DNA from 2 places in the Streptomyces sp. NPDC058371 genome. Region 2 is predicted to be linked to the other one. Evidence: riboswitches for the same ligand, from Rfam matches in the RefSeq annotation. Region 2 holds a riboswitch; the other holds the start of a gene.

Region 1 (7,547 bases), on a different contig from region 2:
CGCCGGCCTCGCCACCGGTGTCCTGATCTACGGGGTGGCGTTCGGCGGCATCGCAGCCCTCGCCTTCTGCTTCGCGCTCGGCCGCGTGGGCCGCTTCGGTCCACGGGCCACGGCACTGCTCCTGTCGGGAACAGCGCTGCTCGCCGTGTACGTCGTGCCGTTCCTGAAGTACCCGGCCAATCCGCCCGCGGTCGGCGACCCCGACACCATCGGCAAGCGGACCACGCTCTACCTCCTGATGATGCTGTTGAGCGTGCTCCTCGCGATCGCCGCGGTGATCGCGGGCAAGCGGCTCGCGCCGAAGCTGGGCACCTGGTACGCCACCGTCGTCGCCGTCCTCGGCTTCGCCGTCGTGATCGGCCTCGCGTACGAGTTCCTGCCCGCCGTCAACGAGGTGCCGAGCGACTTCCCGGCCACCTTGCTGTGGCGGTTCCGGCTGTCCGCCCTCGCCATGCAGATCACCCTGTGGGGAGGCTTCGGCCTCGTCTTCGGCGATCTGGCCGAACGGCTGCTGCACCCGAAGCCGGCCACGGTGACCGCGGGCACGGCGGTGGCCGCCCCGCAGTGACACGACCGGCACGGCGAGAGGGCCCACGGAACCATCCGCGGGCCCTCTCGCCGTGCGCGGGTTCACCGCCCAGGGGCACGCGACAGTGCGCGACGCCTCCTGAAGCCCAAGGGCACGTGCGGCACGGCGATCCGGACGACCTCCGAGCCGAACGCGCCCTTCCCGGTCCAACGGTCGCCGTGTCAGGACGCGGAGAGTTCCTCGCGGACGGTGCGGGCCGCGGTGACCAGGTTCTCCAGTGACGCGCGGGTCTCGGGCCAGCCGCGGGTCTTCAGGCCGCAGTCGGGGTTGACCCACAGCCGCTCGGCGGGGATGGCCGCAAGGCCCTTGCGGAGCAGTTCGGCCGCCTCCTCGGAGCTCGGGACGCGCGGGGAGTGGATGTCGTACACGCCGGGTCCGGCCTCGCGCGGGTAGCTGTGGGCGGCCAGTTCGCGGGCGACCTGCATGTGGGAGCGGGCGGCCTCCAGGCTGATGACGTCGGCGTCGAGGTCGTCGATGGCCTGCACGATGTCACCGAACTCGGCGTAGCACATGTGGGTGTGGATCTGCGTGTCCGGGCGCACGCCGCTCGTGCTGAGCCGGAAGGCCTCCGTGGCCCACGCAAGGTAAGCCGGGTGGTCGGCCGCTCGCAGCGGGAGCGTCTCGCGCAGCGCGGGCTCGTCGACCTGGATCACGGAACTCCCGGCCGCCTCAAGGTCGTTCACCTCGTCGCGCAGCGCGAGGGCGACCTGGCGGGCGGTGTCGCCGAGGGGCTGGTCGTCGCGGACGAAGGACCAGGCGAGCATGGTGACGGGACCGGTGAGCATGCCCTTGACGGGGCGTGAGGTGAGGGACTGGGCGTACGTCGTCCAGCGCACCGTCATCGGCTCGGGGCGGGAGATGTCCCCGACCAGGACCGGCGGACGGACGTAACGGGTGCCGTAGGACTGCACCCACCCCTGCTGGGTGGCGAGGTAGCCGGTGAGCTGTTCGGCGAAGTACTGGACCATGTCGTTGCGTTCGGCCTCGCCGTGCACGAGGACGTCCAGGCCGGTCTTCTCCTGGAAGGAGATCACTTCCTGGATCTCCGCCTTGATCCGCTCCTCGTAGCCCGCCGTGTCGATCCGGTGTGCGCGGAGATCGGCGCGGGCGGTACGCAGTTCGCCGGTCTGGGGGAAGGAGCCGATGGTGGTGGTCGGCAGCAGGGGCAGGCCGAGGTGAGCGCGCTGGGCCGCGGTCCGCTCGGCGTACGGCTGGGAGCGGCGCCCCTCGGCCTCCGTGACGGCGGCCGCGCGGGCCCGCACGGCAGGGTCGCGGGTGATCGGCGAGCTCGCGCGGGAGGCCAAGGCCGCGCGGTTGGCGGCGAGTTCGGTGGTGATCGGCTCGGTGCCCTCAGCGAGGCCCTTGGCGAGGGTGACGATCTCGGCCGTCTTCTGGCGGGCGAAGGCGAGCCAGCTCAGCACCTGCGGGTCGATGTCCCGCTCCAGGGCGGAGTCGAGCGGCACGTGGAGGAGGGAGCAGGAGGCCGCCACGTCGACCCGTTCCGCCAGTCCGAGCAGGGTGGCGAGGGTGGCCAGCGACCTCTCCAGGTCGTTCACCCAGATGTTGCGGCCGTTGACCACTCCCGCGACGAGGCGCTTGCCGGGGAGGCCGCCCACCGCGGCCAGGGCGTCCAGGTTGCCGGCGGCGGCCTCGGTGAAGTCGAGGGCGAGACCGTCGACCGGAGCCTTGGCCAGCACCGGGAGCGCGTCACCGAGCCGGTCGAAGTACGAGGCGACCAGCAGCTTCGGCCGGTCGGTGAGGGCACCGAGGTCGCGGTAGGCACGCGCGGCGGCGTTCAGCTCGCCCGGGGTGCGGTCCTGGACGAGGGCGGGCTCGTCCAGCTGTACCCACCGCGCGCCCGCGGCGCTCAGGTCGGCGAGGACCTCGGCGTACACCGGCAGCAGTCGGTCGAGAAGGGCGAGCGGGTCGAAGTCCGCGGGCACGCCCGGGGCGGGCTTGGCGAGCAGGAGATAGGTGACCGGGCCGACCAGGACGGGCCGGGCGGTCAGGCCAAGGGCGAGGGCCTCGCTCAGCTCCGCGACCTGCTTGGTCGAGTCGGTCGTGAACACCGTGTCCGGACCCAACTCGGGCACGAGGTAGTGGTAGTTCGTGTCGAACCACTTCGTCATCTCCAGCGGCGCCACGTCCTGGGTGCCGCGGGCCATGGCGAAGTAGCCGTCCAGGGCGTCCGCCTCGACGGCGGCGCGGTGGCGCGCGGGGACGGCTCCCACCATGACGGTGGTGTCGAGGACGTGGTCGTAGTACGAGAAGTCGCCGGTGGGCACCTCGTGGATGCCGGCCTCGTCCAGCTGCTGCCAGTTCGTGCTGCGCAGTTCGGCGGCGGTCGCGCGGAGGGTGTCGGCGCTGACGCGGCCCTTCCAGTAGCCCTCGATCGCCTTCTTCAGTTCCCGGTTCGGGCCCTGGCGGGGGTAGCCGTACACGGTGGCCTGTGCTGCCGCGGCTGCGGTCCTGGTGGTCACGGAGATCTCCTTCGCGAGATGGATCCCTGAGATCCCGGCGACAGGACGCGAGCGCGAAGGGGTGACGAACCCGACGGAGACAACCCCGCGCGGCAAGGCGCGGTCGTCCGTCTGAGATGTACGCCGACCCGCCCACGAGGTCACCGGGATGTCCGCGTACGCATCGTTCGTACGTGGGCAGTTGGCAGGTCTTCGGACTCGTGGGCGCGTCTCGTCGTACAGGACACCTACTGGCCGTCGCTTCCCAGACCCTGTTCGTCGGAGTCCAGTGCGTATGACGGCGGTCGTTCCCACTCACCGCTGCGGGGCAGTCCCGGATTCCCACCAGGTTCCCTCTTGCGACGCGTCCCGCCTGGCGGACGGGGCGAACCAGCTGCACCAGCCAGCCTAGAGGGTGGGGCAATCCGGCGCCTCACGGAGTCCAGGATCCGGATGGTGAGCTGGACCACGGAAGGCGCAGCCGCCACCGGGCGGGAAGCGCCGCACGCGCGCCCTCACCGTCACCCCGATCGGCAAGGGGTGCCGCCTCTGCGAACGCCTCGACCGCCCCGGCGCGCGGTGCCACCCCTCGGCCGCCCGCTGCGGATCGCCCCCAACAGCGGCGCGTTCGTGCCGTATCCGGTAGAGGTCCCGGCAACTGCGTGACGCGGTCCGGAACGGACCGCCGCCCCTGGGTGCCGGGGCGCCCGCTCCGGAGCGACTGCTCGCCTTCCTCGACGGGCTCGGCGCGATCGCCGAAGGCAACGCCGCCCTGCTGTCCGCGCACGGGCAGGCCTGCGCCGAAGGCAAGTACGCCGATCCCAGTTACCAGTTCTGGCACCGCCACCTCAGCGGCCTGTTCGCCGACGGTCGCCCCGATCTCGACGCCGACTTCCTGGCTCACGCCGTACTCGCCGTTTTCGAGGGCGACCTGATCCGCCACATGACACCGCCCGGCGACCCGCGGCGCTTCACCCGTTCCCTCCAGCGGATGGCCATGGTGCTGCTCGGCCGCGACTGACCGTCGGGGCGTTCGCGCGCCGCGCGCCGGTCTCTCCTCGTGATGTGGCTGCCCGGTTCGCGAAGGTCGCGGGCCTGGATGTGATCGGCGCACCCGCGTCCGGGCTGGTCATCGAGAGGAGGAGTAAGTTAGGTTAGGCAAACCTAAGTGTCCGTCTGTCATGGAGGGCCCGGATGCGACGTAACCCCACACGTCCCAGCGCGCCGACAGCAGTTGAGCGCGTCCGCTCGATCCTTGCCGCCGCTCATTCGCTGACAGTGGTGAGCGATGGCCGGCACACTGAAGTCCGCCGTCTCGAAGACACCGGGACCATGGGGCACTTCCACCTGCACGCTCCGTTCGAAGGCGCCGGCGCGCCGTCGGGCGAGCGGATCCCCGTCCGCTTGGAACTCACCGACATTGCCCCCACGCCCGTACGCGACCGGCTGCGCGCCCGGGTCACCCTGACCGGCCTGCTGGCGGCGCCGTACGACCCCGAGGCCGAGGAGAGCACGTGCGTGGAGTTCGGGCAGGGGGTGCTGGAGGACGCCGAGGGGCGCGCGTACGTGACCCTCCACGAACTGGAGGCGACCGAACTCGACCCGCTGGCCACGGTCGAGGCCGGCATGCTGAGCCATCTCATCGACGAACACGGCGAACTCGTACCGCTGCTTCTGCGTCTCGCCCGTCCGGTCCCGGACATCGGCGTGCAGCGTGTGCTTCCGGTGGGCATCGACCGCTACGGCCTGACCCTGCGTCTCGAATACCGGCACACCCACCGCGACGCCCGGCTGCCGTTCAAGACGCCCGTGGACCACATCGATCACGTCGGTCCCCAGATCCACGCCCTCCTGGCCGCGGCACGCCGCCTCTCCCACACGGGTCACCTGCTGACCTGAGCCGAGAAAGGCCGAAGTCCATGACGCAGTCCCGTATCGCCCCGTACCCCATGCCCACCGCGGCGTCGCTGCCCGCCGACGGTCCCTCGTGGAGCATCGACCCGCGTCGGTCGGCGATCCTGGTGCAGCACGTGCAGAAATACCTCCTGCGCTCCCTGCGTGAGAATGCGCCCATCGGTGAACTCCTCTCCAACGCAGGCCGGTTGACGCGATCCGCCCGGTGCGCGGGTGTGCCCGTCGTGTACGCGGTGGGGGCTCCGGGGCAGCGGGCCGGCGGAGCGGGTCACGTCGTTCTGGAGCCGCCCGCCGAGACCGAGGCCCGTGCCGTCGCGGACGTCGTTGAGCCGCAGGCCGGTGACAGCGTGCTCACCGCCAAGCGGTACAGCACGTTCGTCGGCACCCGGCTGCGGGCGCGTCTGAAGGAGCTGGGGCGGGACCAACTCGTGGTCGTCGGCGTGGGCGCGCGGACGGAGGTGCTGCTCACCGCGGCGGACGCCTGGATGCAGGACCTGGAGCCCTTCGTCGTCGGCGACGCCGTGGTCGACAGGACGGCCGCCGATCACGCGATGGCCTTGCAGTGGCTGGCCGCCACCTGCGCGGCGGTCGCGGTCACCGACTCCGTGGTGGAGGCGTTCCGCGGGCAGCGCGTCGATGCCGAGGCGGTCTGAGCGGAGACCGCGGGCTGCCGGCGAACGGCGTGCGCGAGTGTCGGCGGCCGGTTGTCGGCCCCCGGGGGTGATCGGCACAGCCGTGATCGAGGGACCTACTGGTGCGCCAGCCCGTGGCGGTCGGCCCAGGCGTTGATCGCTGCGGCCAGCTCCTCGGGTCGGTCCTCCGGCGAGTGGTGGCCGGCCAGACCATGGCGGGAGACCTCCAAACCCGCAATGTGCTCCTCGCACCAGGCCGCGGCCCCTCGGTCGGTCATCGCTCCCGGGCCGGGCTCGAACGCGGCGAGCAGTTTGGGGACTTCGGGGCTGGCGGCCAGCCAGGCGTCGTAGCGTTCGACGCGGGCCACGACGTCGGCGGGCTCGCCGTCCAGCGGCATCATGCGCGTCCACGCCAGCACCGGACGGCGGCTCCGTGGAGTCGGGAAGGGGCGGCGGTACACCTCCAGGTCGGCAGGGTCGAGCGCAGTGGCGAGTGTGCCCGGGAGCCCCTCTATGAACAGCGACTTCTCAAGGATCATCTCCTCGCCCACCCCGGGAGTGCGGAGCAGGGTGAACAACTCCCTTCCGGCTGCCGGGAATTCGTCGCCGACCAGCGGCTTGATGATCGTCTCGGTGAAGGCGAGGCCGCGGACGCGGCCCGGGAGGCGGGCGGAGCGGTCGAAGGCCAGCGCGCCGCCCCAGTCGTGGCCGACGAGGACGGCGTCGACAAGCCCGAGGGCGTCGAACCAGGCGTCGAGGTAGCGGGCGTGGTCGTCGAAGGAGTAGGCGAGGTCGGGCTTGCCGGAGTCGCCCATGCCGATGAGATCGGGGGCCAGCAGGCGGCGGCCGGGCGCGACCACCCCCGGCAGAACGTTCCGCCACAGATGGGAGGAGGTGGGGTTGCCATGGAGGAAGACGAACGGCACCCCATCGGGATCGCCGGACTCGCGGTAGTGGATGGTGGAGTCGAGGACGGAGACGGTCGGCACGGTGGTCTCACTTCGCTTTCGGTACGGGGATTCAGAGGTTGAGGCTCAGGACGCGGTCGACGGTGATCTCGACGACGACCAGGTCCCGTGGGGCAGGCGGGGCCGCGCGGTAGCGGACGGAGTAGCGGCGGACCGCCTCGGCCAGGCGTGCGGGATCATCGGTCACCGTGGCCCGGCCTTCGAGGGTGACCCAGCGGAAGCCGTCCGCCTGACAGAGCGCGACACGGGCTGTCGGGCCGCCCGTCGCCACGTTCCGGGCCTTGCGGGTCCCCGCCCGGGTGGTCACCCGGGCCAGGCCGGTGGCCGTGTCGTAGGTGAAGCGGACGGGGGTGACGTGCGGAGTGCCGTCGGGGCGGAGGGTGGTGAGGGTGGCCGGGTGGGGCCGGGTGAGGAACGCCCGCGTGGTGGAAGGGAGTTCGACGGTCGCCCGTCTCACTTCTTCATCACGCCCTCGTTCCAGATCAGTTTGGCGATGTTCGGCTTCTCGGCCGTGGTGATGACGCCCATGGCCGTGCGGACGTACCGCTGCTCTTCCAGTTCGTGCAGCATGCTCGCGGCGAGGTCGGCACGGGCGGTGAAGACGCCGTCGGCGCTGGTTTCGGCGGTGTGGTAGTCCGTGACGACGGAGTGCTCGAAGAGGCCCGAGGGCCGTACGAGGGTCCAGTCGAGGTCCGTGTGACGGATCACGGCCTCCATACGGCGCATGTCCTCATGGAGGGTGCGGCCCAGGCGTCGGTTCACCAGCGGGTCGAGGACCCAGTTGAAGAAGTGGGCGCCGGTGGGGCGCCAGTTCGGGTCGGCGATGCTGGAGCTGACGGCGAGCAGTCGCTTGATGCCGTGGTTGGCCATGGCCTCGGTGATGACCGTGGCGCTCGCCGAGTACGTGGTGACGGCCTCCTTGCTGAAGCGCGCGCCCAGCGCGGAGAGGACGGCGTCCGTCCCGCCGATCGCGGCGTCGACCGCG
Region 2 (7,547 bases):
CCCCGGAGGCCGGCGGAAGGGGGACCTCCGAGCTCGTCGGCACGGTGTTCAGGACGCTCCCTTGGCCGCGCGGAAGCCGGCCTCCAGGTCCGCCTTGAGGTCGGCGAGGTTCTCGATGCCGACCGACAGCCGGACCAGACCGGGCGAGGTGCCGGTCGCCGCCAGCTGCTCCTCGTCGAGCTGACTGTGCGTGGTCGACGCCGGGTGGATGATGAGACTGCGGACGTCACCGATGTTGGCGAGATGGCTGAAGAGCTCGACGGCGTCCACGAACCGCTTGCCCGCCTCGACGCCGTCCCGCAGCTCGAAGGCCAGCACCGCGCCGGCACCTCGCGGCAGATACCGCTGTCCGGCCTCGTACCACCGGTTGGACTCGAGGCCCGGGTAGTGCACGACGGCGACCTCGTCGCGCTGCTCCAGCCACTCCGCGAGGGCCTGGGCGTTGGCCGAGTGCCGCTCGATCCGCAGACTGAGCGTCTCCACGCCCTGCAGCAGCAGGAAGGCGGAGTGCGGGGAGAGGGCGGGCCCGATGTCGCGCAGCAACTGCACCCGCAGCTTGATCGCGAAGGCGCCCGGGCCGAGCGCCGGCCAGTACTGCAGGCCGTGGTAGCTGGGGTCCGGCTCGCTGAAGTCGGGGAAGCGCTCGGCGTGGGCGCCGAAGTCGAAGGTGCCGCCGTCCACGACGACACCCGCGATGGTCGTGCCGTGGCCGCCGAGGAACTTCGTCGCCGAGTGGACGACGATGTCGGCGCCGTGCTCGATGGGGCGCAGCAGGTACGGGGTCGGCACGGTGTTGTCCACGATCAGCGGGACGCCGGCCTCATGGGCGACGTCCGCCACCGCCCGCACGTCGAGGATGTTGCCGCGCGGATTGCCCAGCGTCTCCGCGAACAGGGCCTTGGTGTTGGGCCGGATCGCCGCCCGCCAGGCGTCGGAGTCGTCCGGGTCGTCGACGAAGGACACCTCGATCCCGAACTTGGGCAGGGTGTGGCGGAAGAGGTTGTACGTTCCGCCGTACAGGGACGTGCTGGAGACGATGTGGTCGCCCGCGCTCGCCAGGGTCAGGATGGCGAGGGTCTCCGCGGCCTGCCCGGAGGCGAGGGCCACGGCGGCGACACCGCCCTCCAGCGCGGCGATGCGCTGCTCGAGGACGTCCTGCGTGGGGTTGTGGATCCGGGTGTAGATGTTGCCGGGCTCAGCCAGCGAGAACAGGTCCGACGCGTGCTGGGTGTCGCGGAACACGAACGAGGTGGTCTGGTAGATCGGCACCGCCCGCGCCCCGGTCGTCGGGTCCGGCGTGGCACCGGCGTGGATCTGCTTGGTCTCGAACGACCAGGCCGAGGTGTCGGGACCGGTGGGTTCGTCCTCGGGGGTGTGCCCCGCGGTGACGGAGTCGATCGGCTGGCTCATGGTTCTCCCTTGTACGGCGTACGGAGGCGCGCGTGAGGTGGAGGAGTGCGGGGGTGGGCGAAGGCGCCGCGGGGCTGCCGACAGGGCAGCTGCGGCCGACGCGGAGGCGTCGGGGGTCAGCTCGCGGAGGTACACCGTGTGGTGGTGACCCGCGCGTAGTCGACGTGCCGGCGCGTCACGAGCACCGTCATCCGACGGAGAAACCAGGGGTGGTCACCCCGCACCACCAGGGACGCGGCGGCGTGAAAGCGCGCGAGACGGCTCCGCCGCGGCGGCCCCGGGGACCTCACGAGACACCGGCGGGAGAGTCGGAGTCCGGCGTGAGCGCTTTGCTGAAGCAGACGCTGAACGGGTTCCGGTCGTGCGGGGGATACGTGCCCACCCGCTGCCAGCCCTCGCGCCCGTAGAGCGCCCGGGCCTCCGGCTGGAGCGCACCCGTCTGCAGCCACAACCGCTCGATGCCGAGCCCGCGTGCCGTCGACTCCACCGCCCGCAGCGCCGCTCTGGCGAGACCACGGCCGCGGTGCTCGGCGTGCACGAAGACCCGCTTCACCTCGTGTCGGTCCGGGAGTCTGCGCAGGGATGCGGTGGCCACCGGAATGTCCTCGGCGTAGCAGACCCAGGTGACGACGATCTCGTCCGCCGTCGGCTGGGGTGCGCGGACGCGACGGTGCTCGACGGGGGCGTAGCGCGGGGCGAGTTCGGCGGACATCAGCGCGCGCAGCCCGGCCGGAGCCGGGGCGTCCCAGTTCTCGGACACCCAGTGGAGTGTGGCGGGCGGCAGGGTCATGACGCATCCTTGCGGCGGGGCGGGGGCGGCCTACGGGCGCCCGGGTGCATGCCGCCATGGTCACCCGCAGGCAGGCGCGTGTCGCTGCGCACGGCCACCTGTTCGCAGAACGGAAACACGCCGTTCGCAGACGCGCGTCGCGCGCAACCGGACCTTCGCACACGCCCTTCAGCGGCCCCTCGGCCGCCGGCCCGGGCCGGCTCAGGCGGCCTCGTGGAAGACCAGGCCCAGGGTGCGGCGTCGACCGGAGCGCACGGTGCTCACGCCGTGGCGCATCGGGGCCACCGACCAGCCGCGCCGGGAAGCGACGGGCCGGTCGCGCGTCGTGAAGACCAGCGCGTGCCCCTGCGGAAGAGTCGTGGACGACCCCCGCGACTGGGCACGTGGGCGCTGTTCCGTCATGAGGAACTCGCCGCCGGTGAAGTCCACTCCGGGTGCGTCGAGGCCGATCACGACCTGGAGCGGGAACAACATCTCGCCGAACACATCGCGGTGCAGGGCGTTCCAGTCCCCGGGGCCGTAACGCAGCAGGATCTGCGCTGACTTGGTCTGTCCGGCGGTGTGACACATCGCCACCCACTCCGCCAGGTTCCCGGGCCAGGGCGCGGGCTGCCCGAGCCTGGCCGCCCAGTCACGGGCGATGGGCAGCAGCCGCGGATAGAACGCCTCGCGCAACTCCCGTACCAGCTCGGGGAGTTCGTGGGTGAAGTAGCGGTACTGACCGGAGCCGAAGCGATGGCGGCCCATGTCGACGGTCGTGCGGAAGCGGTCGTCCTCGTCGTACAGGGCGGCCAGTGCGTGGCACTGGTCCGCGGTGAGGACCCGGCCGGTGAGCGCATGGCCGTGCTCGTCGAGCTCCGCGGTGACCGCGGCCCAGTCCACGGCGGCCACGCGTCCCTCGGCCGTCTGCGCCGTGCGCGGGGAGTGGGCCGTGCCCGCCCGTGCCGTACGCGTGGAGTGGTTCACGACGTGAGGGCCTCTGTGGACTTCAGCTCCAGTTCGAGGAGCCGGCGCTTGGCGTCCAGGCCGCCCGCGTAGCCGGTGAGCGCGCCGTCGGCGCCGATCACCCGGTGGCAGGGGCGCACGATCAGCAGCGGGTTGGCGCCGATGGCCGTGCCGACGGCACGGACCGCGGCCCTCGGGGCGCCGATCCGGGCGGCGATGTCCCCGTAGCTGAGGGTCGTCCCGTACGGGATGCTGTCCAGGGCTTCCCACACCCGCTGGCGGAAGTCGCTGCCGCCGCCCGCGTACTCGATGTCGAAACGGATGAGCGTGCCGTCGAAGTACCCGCGCAGCTGGGCGGCGATCTCGGTGAACGCGTCCGCGTCCTCGATCCAGCCGTGCCGCACGACGGCGGTGTGCCGCTGTCCCGGCATCGACAGCGAGACGAGCGCCGTGCCGCCCTTCGCGGTCACCGACTCCTCGCCCACGAGCAGCAGTTCACCCAGCGGGCTGTCGATCGTCGTATGGAGCGTCATGAGTCCTGTCCCTTCGGGAGCGCGCAGTTCAGGAGGCCCGGGCCGGTGTCTCCCTACGTCCACTGTGGGGCATGCCCGCCGCAGGAACCGGCGGGATTCGGACGCCGTACTGCGGCCTTACTGCGCTCGGGCGAGGGAGGGCCGCGGGGCTCGTCGGAGTCCTGTCCGCCACCGGCACGCGAGTGTCTCTCGTCATCGCCTGAACCGCCCGATCAGGGGCGCAGGGTTTGACACGCTCGACCGCGGCAACCCGCTCCGCGTGACCACAACAGCATCCCAGGAGGAGCTCTTCCGGTTCCTTGAGGATCGTTTCACCTGTGCCCAGGCGTGTACCGACTGTGCACGAGCGTGCGCCTTGCGCGCGAGCCTCGCCGACCCGGACGGCCCCGAAGACCAGGAACGCGTACGACGCCAGGGCATCCTGTGCGCGGAGGTGTGCGACGCGACGTGCCGCATGCTGTCCGAGCAGACGAGCCAGAACGAGGCCACGATCCGCATCCAGTTGGAGTGGTGCCGGACGGTGTGCCTGGAGTGCGCCGAGATCTTCGAGGAGTACGCGGGCGCGGAGGACAGCGCCAAGGCCTGCCGCGAGTGCGCTCAGGCCTGCGCGGACTTCATGGCCACACTGCGCTGAGGTCGGTCGGCCCGCGCAGGTGGGTCCGTGCGGGCACGTGCGAAGGCGGCCCGCGTACGGTGACGGGCCCTCCGCCGTACTCAGCCGGATCGCCTTCGGCGCGGGGCGGGGTTCGGCAGGTCCGCGTGCGGCGTCGGGTTCGGCAGGCCCTCGTGCAGCGGGGGGCTCAACCGCAGGCCGTATGCGGGGCATTGGGCCGCGTCCTGCACTCAGTCGGCGTCCGAACCCTCCAACGGCCGTCCCGTCCGTACGTTCCAGCGGCCCGAGCGTCCGCTGAGCTCCGTGGCTGTCAGTGGCGGCACGTCGACCCGCCAGAACGCCGACTCGGGGGCGCCGAGGGCCCGTACCACCGTGGCCCGGACGACCTCCGGCTCCACCACGGCGACGCTCCGGCCCGTGAGCGGCGCGGCCGTGTCCAGCCAGCGCGCGATCCGGTCGCAGAAATCCCGGACCGATTCCCCGTCGTGCGGTGCGGACTCCGGGTCCGTCAGCCAGCGGGCCACCGAGTCCGGCTCCTTCGCGCTCACCTCGTCCAGGGTCGCGCCGCGCCAGCGGCCCACGTCGAGGCCGGTCAGTTCGGGCACCTCCACCGCGGCGGCGAGGCCGAGCGCATCGGCGGTGTCACGGCAGCGCACGCCGGGGGAGACCCACCGCCGCTCCGCGCCCGGAACGGCGCCCGCCGCCGCCCGCGCACGCCTGAGCCCGGCGGCGTCGACCGGGCAGCCGTCGTCGAAGCGGGCCTGGCGCAGGGCCTCGCTGGACGCCGCTGAGATCAAGATCACTCGACTTGTCATCGGCCAGTTCTCGCGTTCACGACGCGTCCCTCTCCTGCTCGAAAGCCGTACGCGACAAGGGAGTTGGCGGCGCGTCCGGGTGACGGGGGCGCAAAGCGTGCGCTCCGTGCGCCCTTGGCCGGGCTCCCGCTTCGCGGTACGGTCTCGACGATATTGACGACGGTTCGGCGGAAGTCCGGTGGAAGTCCGGCACGGTCGCGCCACTGTAAGCCCACAAGAGCCGCCCCTTGCCAAGGGCGGCGAAGGTCGAGCAAGTCAGACCCGCGGCCGTCGTCCTGTGCACCACCAAGACGGGACGCGAGTTCCCCAGGAGGTCCTGCCACATGGCGCAGTCCGTCGCTCAGCCGACTGTCACCCCCACCGCCGTACCCGCCAAGCTGCCGATCGGCGCGATCGTCCCCTGGGCGGTCTTCTTCGGCATCCTGATGCTGGTCCTGCTCTACTTCGTCGGCGCCGAGCAGGGCGCCACCTCGGTCGTGTCCGGCGAGAACGTGCACGAGTGGGTCCACGACGCCCGCCACCTGCTCGGCTTCCCCTGCCACTGACGGCGCGAGGAAGCGTACGAGTCCATGAACTCCGCAATGGTCAGAAATCTTCTGGTGCGCGGCATGCTGGCGGGTCTCGCCGCCGGTCTGCTCGCCCTGGTCGTCGCCTACTTCCTGGGTGAGCCGCGCGTCGACACGGCGATCGCCTACGAGGAGGCGCACACGCACGAGCACGGCATGGAGGCGGTCACCCGCACCATGCAGTCCACCGGCGGTCTTGCCACCGGCGTGCTCGTCTACGGGGTCGCGTTCGGCGGCATCGCGGCCCTCGCGTACTGCTTCGCGCTCGGCCGGATCGGGCGGTTCGGGCCGCGTGCGAGCGCGCTGCTCCTGTCGACGGCGGGCCTGCTCGCGGTCTACGTCGTGCCGTTCCTCAAGTACCCGGCCAACCCGCCGTCCGTCGGTGACCCCGACACCATCGGCAAGCGCACGACGCTGTACTTCCTGATGATGGTGCTCAGCGTGCTGCTCGCCGTCGCCACGGTGATCCTCGGCAGACGCCTGGCGCCCCGCCTCGGGAACTGGAACGCCACGCTGGTGGCGGGCGCGTTCTTCGTCCTCGCCACCGGTCTCGCGTACGCCTTCCTGCCGGCGGTCAACGAGGTGCCGAAGGACTTCTCGGCCACCCTGCTGTGGCAGTTCCGGCTCGCGGCGCTGGCCATCCAGCTGACCCTGTGGACCGCCTTCGGGCTCGTCTTCGGTGTGCTGGCCCAGCGGCTGCTGACTCCGGCGCCGGCCACCTCGGAACCCCAGCAGCAGGAGAATGCCGCCGTGCCGGCGGCTTCCGTGGCGCCCTGAGCGGCGAGCGGGATCGGGGCCGGGCTCCAGAGGAACCGGCGCCGGCCCGCTTTCGGCGCCTCAGGTCAGCCGCTCGAATCCGTCCAGCATCGCGGTCAGCCCGGTCTCGAACTGTTCGGCGGGGTCGTCGCCGGCCTCGGCACCGGGGCGCAGCACCGCCAGGCTCAGCGCGTGCCCGACGGTGAACTCGCGCAGGCAGCGAACGACGTGACCCGCGTGAGCGGGCCCGAAGCCGGCCGCCCGGAGCTGCTCGGTCAGCCGTGCGCTCGCGTCGACCGCCGCGCGCGAGCGGACCGGATGGGTCGCGAACACCGCGACGGCGTGCGGATGGCCGACCAGCGTGTCCCGCAACTGCCGGCAGTACCGCTCGGCCACCGCACGCCAGGTGCTCTCCCAGGGCAGCGAGTCGACGTCGAGCTCGTCGAAGAGCAGCTCGGCGACACCGTCGAACAGCGCCTCCTGGTCCTTGAAGTAGCGGTACGCGGCCATCGGGTCGACGCCGAGCCCCGCGCCGAGCTTGCGCATGGAGAAGGCGCGCAGGCCGTTGGCGTCGATCAGCGCCAGCGCCGCCGCCGCTATGTACGAGCGGCTCAGCGCAGGTCTGTGGGGAGGGGATGCCTGTCCGCCCCCGGCGTCGTGCTTGTCGGTCTTCATGAGGCGTGTCGTCCATGATCGTCGTCGCGCCGCTCGTGCACTCCCGGGAAACCGCTGATGGGAGGAGTGTCCCCGGGGAACTTCTCGCATGCTACGTCCCGGGCGCCGATCAGGACATGCGCGGGGACGGCCCCCGGAGGTACCTCCGGCGGTCCGGGCGCGTCATCGGCATTCCCAATTTCTGGAACGAGTTCTACTGTGTGCGCCGTCAAGTCCGGGTGGGACCGACCGGTCCACTGGGGGCCAGGAGGCGCCGTGCATCTCGAATACACGCCCGAGCAGCACCAGCTGCGCACCGAACTGCGCGGCTACTTCGCCGAGTTGGTGCCGGACAACGCCTACGCCCGCTACTCCGACCCGGCGGCGCAGAAGCGCTTCTACCGCGACACCATCCGCAGGCTCGGCGCGGACGGCTGGCTGGGCGTCGGCTGGCCCAAGGAGTAC

Evidence for each region. A riboswitch is a leader RNA that binds a small molecule or an ion and turns the genes downstream of it on or off. The one in region 2 is predicted to bind cobalamin.
Region 1: linked by a shared signal. The riboswitch ahead of metE (5-methyltetrahydropteroyltriglutamate--homocysteine S-methyltransferase) and the one ahead of ACFWM2_RS08930 (CbtB-domain containing protein) in region 2 are both predicted to bind cobalamin.

What each region holds. Positions count from the first base shown of each region.
Region 1 is NZ_JBHXJC010000001.1:1,366,985-1,374,531, forward strand. It holds gene ACFWM2_RS05960 (CbtA family protein) at 1-568, shown strand, start outside; gene metE (5-methyltetrahydropteroyltriglutamate--homocysteine S-methyltransferase) at 751-3,069, opposite strand; cobalamin riboswitch at 3,235-3,458, opposite strand; gene ACFWM2_RS05970 (DUF2470 domain-containing protein) at 4,243-4,947, shown strand; gene ACFWM2_RS05975 (isochorismatase family protein) at 4,968-5,615, shown strand; partial or broken gene ACFWM2_RS05980 (haloalkane dehalogenase) at 5,711-6,589, opposite strand; gene ACFWM2_RS05985 (pyridoxamine 5'-phosphate oxidase family protein) at 6,615-7,019, opposite strand; gene ACFWM2_RS05990 (NAD(P)-dependent oxidoreductase) at 7,016-7,547, opposite strand, start outside.
Region 2 is NZ_JBHXJC010000002.1:309,785-317,331, reverse strand. It holds gene ACFWM2_RS08965 (homoserine O-acetyltransferase) at 1-43, opposite strand, end outside; gene ACFWM2_RS08960 (bifunctional o-acetylhomoserine/o-acetylserine sulfhydrylase) at 49-1,410, opposite strand; gene ACFWM2_RS08955 (GNAT family N-acetyltransferase) at 1,697-2,200, opposite strand; gene ACFWM2_RS08950 (2OG-Fe(II) oxygenase) at 2,402-3,091, opposite strand; gene ACFWM2_RS08945 (methylated-DNA--[protein]-cysteine S-methyltransferase) at 3,163-3,678, opposite strand; gene ACFWM2_RS08940 (four-helix bundle copper-binding protein) at 3,938-4,312, shown strand; gene ACFWM2_RS08935 (histidine phosphatase family protein) at 4,522-5,106, opposite strand; cobalamin riboswitch at 5,230-5,392, shown strand; gene ACFWM2_RS08930 (CbtB-domain containing protein) at 5,430-5,651, shown strand; gene ACFWM2_RS08925 (CbtA family protein) at 5,676-6,449, shown strand; gene ACFWM2_RS08920 (TetR/AcrR family transcriptional regulator) at 6,510-7,103, opposite strand; gene ACFWM2_RS08915 (acyl-CoA dehydrogenase family protein) at 7,359-7,547, shown strand, end outside.